DNA from 3 places in the Streptomyces pseudoechinosporeus genome. Region 3 is predicted to be linked to each of the others. Evidence: riboswitches for the same ligand, from Rfam matches in the RefSeq annotation. Region 3 holds a riboswitch; each other region holds the start of a gene.
What was found. Region 3 has a riboswitch for cyclic di-AMP ahead of ACYVO6_RS21985 (transglycosylase SLT domain-containing protein). Riboswitches for the same ligand answer to the same signal wherever they lie in the genome.

Region 1 (2,193 bases), on a different contig from region 3:
CGATGGACGGCACGAGCATCTCCTTCTGGGATGTGACGCGGTTACGCGGGCCGCTGGGCCCGCACAGCGCGAAGCCGCGGCGGCTCCGCGATGACGAGCCTAACCGGCTCCGGGCGATCGGCCAGCCGTCCGCCCCTCCCATGGACAGAACCGAGAGTAAATTGTTTCCGAACGGAACAAATCTGAAGAGGGCGAAGCCGGGGACAAGGCAGGGGGCAAAAAAGTCCCGCCTCGGTGCGTACGGGGGAAGACGCACCGAGGCGGGACTGCCTGGGGGGGGCTCAGCTTCAGCCGAGCTGGGGGCCTCGGCTTCGGCGGAGCTGGGGCTCAGCTGACGCCGCTCTGGGGGCTGGGCTTCAGCTGAGCCGAGGGCTCAGGTTCAGCTGAGGTGCAGCTGCTGGCCCGGGTAGATGACGTCCGCGTTGTCGACGATGTCGTCGTTCAGCTTGAACAGCTTCTGCCAGCCGCCCTTGACGTCGTTCTCCGTGGCGATCTCGCTGAGGGTGTCGCCCTTGACGACCTTGTACTCGCCGTCGCCCTTCTTGACCTTCTTGCCGGTCGGGGTGGTGACGGTCTTCTTGGCAGCCGGGCGCTCCGCGGAGCGGGAGGCGCGCTCCTCCTGGGCCGGCGCGCTCTGCTGCTGGGACTGCTGGGTGTTCTCCTGCGCGGCACCGGAGTCCGAGGAGCCGCCGCCGGTGTACGCGGCGCCCGACAGACCCTTGCCGCAGACCGGCCAGGCACCCTTGCCCTGGCCCGCGAGGACCTTCTCGGCGATCTCGATCTGCTGGGCCTTGGAGGCCTGGTCGGCGGTGGCGGCGTACTTGGTGCCGCCGTAACCGGCCCAGGTGGAGGCGGAGAACTGCAGGCCGCCGTAGTAGCCGTTGCCGGTGTTGATGGACCAGTTGCCGCCCGACTCGCACTGGGCGACGGCGTCCCACTCGGAGGCGGTGGCGGCGGAGGCCGTGCCCGACACCATCAGCGGGGCGGCGATGGCGGCACCGGTGACACCGGCGAGCGTGGCTATGCGGGTGGCCTTGGACGGGCGACGGTGCTTGCCCTTGCCGGAAAGCAGCATGAAGTGATCCCCTCACCGACGCCTACGAGGTGAGCTGTCGGGTTCGGGCCTGGTGAGTTGCCCGGCCGTACGGATCGCTCCGCACGACTTCACCCCAAGCCGCACCTGGTCTCAACGACCGGGCCCGGCACTTACCTTGGGTCCCCCGCTCCTGCCTACGGCGCTTTACGCGACGACTGTTCCCGTACGGACGTTGGCAGGATTCGGCGTGACATCCGTCGGGGCCCGCTGTGGCGAGCGGTCACGACCGTAAACATGCGATCCGCCGAATTTCAAAGACGATCAGGGCCTTTGAGATCCATGTCTCACTTTCACCAAACCGGACATTCGGCCCGAACTGCCGCCACTTTTGGGCCGGTTCGGCACCTTGTCGACCGCTCAGTCTGTACCGAGTTCAAGGCGCTGACCGGGGAGGATGAGGTCCGGGTCGGCGCCGACGGTCCGCTTGTTCCCGGCGTACAACTCGGACCATCCGCCTTGGAGGTCAAGGGAGTCGGCGATCGACCAGAGACTGTCTCCGGAACGGACGGTGTACGAGCCGTCCACCGCGTCCACCTCGTCGCGCGAGGCGCTGTCCGCCCGCGAGGCATGCCGGCCGGCGGAGTCGTCCGTACGAGAGGCCGCAGCATCCTCTTCGGCACTGCCGCCGCGATGGCGGCCGGTGCCTGCGTCTGCGTCGCCTGTGTTTATGCTCTCATCGCCCGAAGCGTCGGCGTTCTGGCCGGAGTTGTCCGAGTCGCCCTCGTTTGTCGCATCTGCGGGCGAGCTGTCGGGGCTCGGCGATTCGGCGGTGGTGTCGCTGCCGGAGTCCTGTGACGAGTCGGTGGACGACTCGGACGTACCGGATGAATCACCCTTTATGGAGCCGTCACTTGACGTCTGCCCGGAACCTGAACCCGAGTCAGCGCCCGAGCCCAAGCCCACGCCCGGGTCCGCTTCGGTGGACGGGGTGGGGGTGGGCGTGGGCGAGTCCTGCGCCAGGCCGGTGTCGACGTCGGCCGAGTCGGAGTTCTGCGTCAGGCCCGCGACGAGTCCGCAGGTCGCCCAGGGGCTCGTACCCTGGTCCGCGAGGATCTTCTCGGCGACGGCTATCTGCTGCGAACGGCTGGCCAGGTCGG
Region 2 (2,193 bases), on a different contig from region 3:
TCCTCGCTCTGGCCCCTCCTGGACCGCTCCTGCCCCAGCCTGACCAGGCCTCGCAGCACCTTGAGGTGCGCCTCCGTACGCCTCTGCGCGGCACGCGCGGCACCCAGCGGCTCCAGGAGCATACGCATCTCCAGCAGGTCGGCGGCCTCCTGCTCGGTGGGTTCCGCGACGCAGGCGCCCGCGTGCCGGCGAGTGACGACGAAACCTTCCGCCTCCAGCGTGCGCAGCGCCTCCCGCACGGGGACCCGCGAGACGCCGTAGCGACGCGCGAGCAGTTCCTCGGTGAGCCGGCTGCCGCGTTCGTAGACACCCGCGACGATGTCGTCACGGATCGCCGTGCATACCGAGTGCGCGGGAATACGCATGACCCGACCTCCGCCTTAATCCCCGCGAAACGCGGTCGATTGACGCCAGTTCAGTGACTCTATTGCAGAGAGCCGGAAATTCCGATGGCGGGCCGGAATCCACAGCTATTTTTTGGACACATAGTGCCGCAGAACAGGCAGTCGTCCCGTCGGCATGCGCGAAGGCCCCGGCTCGGTGAGCCGGGGCCTTCGGGAGCGGTGCGGTGAGTCCGAGTCGTCAGACGTCCACGCCGTGCGAGCGGAGGTAGGCGAGGGGGTCCATGTCCGAGCCGTACTCCTGGGACGTGCGCGCCTCGAAGTGGAGGTGTGCTCCGGTGACGTTGCCGGTCGCCCCGGAGAGGCCTATCTGCTGGCCCGGGGTGACGCTCTGGCCGACGGAGACGGAGATGGACGACATGTGGGCGTACTGGGTGTACGTGCCGTCGTTCATCTTGATGACGACCTGGTTGCCGTACGAGCCCTCGAAGCCGGCCTCTACGACGGTACCGGCGCCCACGGCGCGGACGGTGGTGCCGCTGGCGGCGTGGAAGTCGATGCCGGTGTGGCTGCCGGAGGACCAGACGGAGCCGCCGGCCTTGTAGCCGGTGGAGACGTACGAGTCGCTGATCGGCGAGACGAAGGAGTTGAGCAGGCGCTTGCGCTCGGCCTCGCGGGCGGCGCGCTCCTTGGCCTCGCGCTCCGCCTTGGCCTTCGCCTCGGCCCGGGCCTTCTCCTCGGCGGCCCGCTTCTTCGCGGCCTCCTCGGCCGCCTTGCGGGCGGCGGCCTCTTCGGCGGCCTGCTGCTGAGCGTGGGCCTGGGCGTCGATCTGGTCGGCGACCGAGTCGCCCATGGTGACGGCCTGGGTCAGCCCTGTCTGCTCGACCGAGGACTCGTCGGCGAACGCCGGGGCGGCCAGGGTGCCGATGACACCGGTGGTGGCGAGCGTCGCGACGCCCACGGTCCTCGAGGACGTGCGCTTCGTACGGCTCGGGCGACGGTGCTTCCCGGTGGCGCGGGTGAACGCCATGAAGTGGCTGGTCCTTTCCTTCCTTCTCGCCTACCGGGTTAGCTGACGGGTTCGGAGCAGGAAGGTCTCCTACGGGCTCCCTCCAGGAGGGCGCCCGATTCACCCCAGGGACTGCGATGGGTCCCCGGCTCCCCTGGCTCGCGCCGTACGGGGACTCGGCGATGACTGTCCGGTGCCGCGGGTGCGGCGCACTGCCTGACGAACAGCCGGACCGACGCTAAGCGGGCCGTCTCTCAAACAACAAACGGATGACGGTTTTTGTAGCGCACGCCACAGGGCAGACACACAATCCCCATATCAACTCCCAATCAATCCAATCAATTTGGACAAAGAGGGACCCTGAAGGCTCATCAGCCTTCAGGGTCCCCGGGATGTGCAGCGGCTCTACTCGGCCGCGACCACGCTCACTTCACCGATTCCGAGGGCCTTGACGGGCTCCTCGATCTGAGCGGCGTCCCCGACGAGGACGGTCACCAGACGGTCCACCGGGAAGGCGCTCACGGCCGCCGCGGTGGCCTCCACGGTGCCCGTCGCGGCGAGTTGGCGGTACAGCGTCGCCTGGAAGTCGTCCGGCAGGTACTGCTCGACCTGGTCGGCGAGCGTGCCGGCGACGGCGGCCGCGGTCTCGTACTTGAGCGGCGCCACGCCCACCAGGTTCTGTACGGCGATGTCGCGCTCGGCGTCCGTCAGGCCCTCGGCCGCGAGCGTGCGCAGCACCTTCCAGAGGTCGTCGAGCGCCGGGCCGGTGTTCGGCGTGTCCACCGAGCCGCTGATGGCGAGCATCGCGGCGCCGGCGCCGTCCGGAGCGGAGCGCAGCACCTG
Region 3 (2,193 bases):
GGTCGATCTCTCCTTCTTCCGCTCGGAGACCTCCCAGCGCCTGCGCGCGGAAGGCCGTGTCGAGGGCCATGTCGAGGGTCATGTCGAGGACATCCTGCTGGTCCTGAGCGAGCGCGGCGTCGAGGTCCCAGACGACGTACGCGCGCGCATCACGGACTGCACCGACCTGGAAACCCTCCGAACCTGGCTCAAGCGCTCCGTCACGGCCGCCACTGCCGAAGATCTGTTCGCGGACACGAAGGCCTGACGAGCGGCGGCGAATGTCCCGGCCCGGCAACAGGGCCGGGCATCCTCCCGGCCCCGTCAGCCGGCTCAGCGACATGGCGAACTCCTGCCGCCCATGGGGCCGCAGGAGTTCGCTCATGAGAGCCCGTGAGGGCGGCGGTGAGGGCGGCCCGCCCATGGGCGCGCTCGGTCGATCCGGCGCCGAGGCCGCCCACAAGGCCGGACCAGATCAGTAAGGCCCGTTGACGTTGTCGATCGAGCCGTACTTGTCGGCGGCGTAGTTGCAGGCTGCCGCTATGTTCGCGACGGGGTCGAAGGGGTCCATCGACGTACCGGGCACGTGGTAGGCCTGGAAGGTCGGATCGATGGTCTGCAGGAGGCCCTTGGACGGCGTCCCGGCCACGGCGTTGGAGTCCCAGTTGTTGATGGCTTGCGGGTTCCCCGACGATTCGCGCATGACGTTGCGGTGGATGCCGTCGTACGAGCCCGGAATCCCGTTCTGGGCCATGATGTCCAGCGCTTCCTTGATCCAGCCGTCGAGGTCGTTCGTGTACGTCTTCTCGGCGGCGGGCTCGGCGGCGGGCGTGGCAGCGGGCTCGGCGGCGGGCGTGGCAGCGGGCGCCGCCTTCACCTCGTTTGCTGGCGTTTGGACGGTTTTAGTGCCGACCGTCAGCGTGAGGCCCGGACGAAGCCGCGCCGGGTCAGTGCCGATGACGGCACTGTTGGCCTTGTACAGCTTCTTCCAACCGCCGCTCACGGAGTGCTTTTTCGCGATCTTGGACAGGGTTTCTCCCGAAGCCACCTTGTGCGTGACGAGCTGGACCTGCGGGACTGTGGCCTGCGCCTCCTGGGCGACCTGTGTGACCTGCGCCGGCTGGGCGGCGCCGGCGCCGGTCGCCCCCATGATCGGGAGAACGAGCGCGGCTCCACCCGTCCCCACGGCGACGAAACCGCGGACAAAGGGGCGGGCTTTCGAACGACGGTGCTTACCTCGTGCGGACATGGCGAATTCCTCTCCGGCGCCTACGAGGTGAGCTGTCGGGTTCGGGCGGGAGATGCCCGGCCGCACGACGAATGCGACTTCACCCCAAGCCGTTCCGAAATCCGGACCGGCGACTTACCTGGTTCCCCCGCTCCTGCCGAAGCGCATGGATGGATGGGTTCCGGACGGCGGCAGGATTCGGCGTTCCGCCCGGATCGCCGAGAACGTATGCGAGAGCACACGCCCGAAACAAGCTCTGAAATCCCAGTGAGCCCCTTTTGAACTCGTCGAAACGAGGGGCAAATCGCCCGATTATTCCGGAACGCGATCCTCAACTTCCGTTCTGCAAAGCATGAGTTGCCGGGACGCCACCTCAACGCCCAATTCGCCCGAACGTGACCCAATTCACCCGATCAAGCACCACCAAGCCTGAACAAAGCGGCAATGAGGGCAACTCGGGCATTGTGCTTTTTGGGAGCCGTCCCGCGTTGGGCATGAAGTGGAGGCCGGAGCACCGGTGTTCGGGAAGCCGCCGAAGCGCGGCGAGGGGGCGCAGCCTCGGCCTCGTCGACGTAGTCGGCGGATGGAGCCGCGTACGCGCACGTGGCGTACGGCGGCTGCCCACAGGCAGGCAGTTCTACGAACGTTACAGATCGCCGGAATGTGTCACATACATCGGCAACGTCCCCTCCCCAGACGTGGCCGATACCGGGTGAGGTTTACTCGGCTGGACCGCGCCCGGTGACCCGGCGCCCCGGTGACCGCGACGGAGAGCGAAAGCGACTGATGCCGGACTGGACGTATCACCCGCTGCGCGGCGCGGCCGCCGCCGTCCTCGGCCGTCGCCGTTCGCAGCGAACCGCACTGCGGCTGCTGGCCTCGATCGGCTCCCGTCCCGTCGGCGCGCGGCTGATCGCCCGGGGATTCGGCCACCGCCATCCGCCTGAGCGCCTCGCCGGTGAGATCGCCGGCGTACCTGTGACCGT

Region 1: linked by a shared signal. The riboswitch ahead of ACYVO6_RS02990 (transglycosylase family protein) and the one ahead of ACYVO6_RS21985 (transglycosylase SLT domain-containing protein) in region 3 are both predicted to bind cyclic di-AMP.
Region 2: linked by a shared signal. The riboswitch ahead of ACYVO6_RS23920 (M23 family metallopeptidase) and the one ahead of ACYVO6_RS21985 (transglycosylase SLT domain-containing protein) in region 3 are both predicted to bind cyclic di-AMP.

The regions. Positions count from the first base shown of each region.
Region 1 covers NZ_BAAGPS010000002.1:120,625-122,817, forward strand. The annotation lists gene eno (phosphopyruvate hydratase) at 1-19, opposite strand, end outside; gene ACYVO6_RS02990 (transglycosylase family protein) at 380-1,075, opposite strand; cyclic di-AMP (ydaO/yuaA leader) riboswitch at 1,080-1,248, opposite strand; gene ACYVO6_RS02995 (transglycosylase family protein) at 1,454-2,193, opposite strand, start outside.
Region 2 covers NZ_BAAGPS010000023.1:117,324-119,516, reverse strand. The annotation lists gene ACYVO6_RS23925 (GntR family transcriptional regulator) at 1-365, opposite strand, end outside; gene ACYVO6_RS23920 (M23 family metallopeptidase) at 583-1,371, opposite strand; cyclic di-AMP (ydaO/yuaA leader) riboswitch at 1,385-1,542, opposite strand; gene ACYVO6_RS23915 (M16 family metallopeptidase) at 1,756-2,193, opposite strand, start outside.
Region 3 covers NZ_BAAGPS010000016.1:219,045-221,237, forward strand. The annotation lists gene ACYVO6_RS21980 (hypothetical protein) at 1-247, shown strand, start outside; gene ACYVO6_RS21985 (transglycosylase SLT domain-containing protein) at 455-1,228, opposite strand; cyclic di-AMP (ydaO/yuaA leader) riboswitch at 1,231-1,382, opposite strand; gene ACYVO6_RS21990 (hypothetical protein) at 1,994-2,193, shown strand, end outside.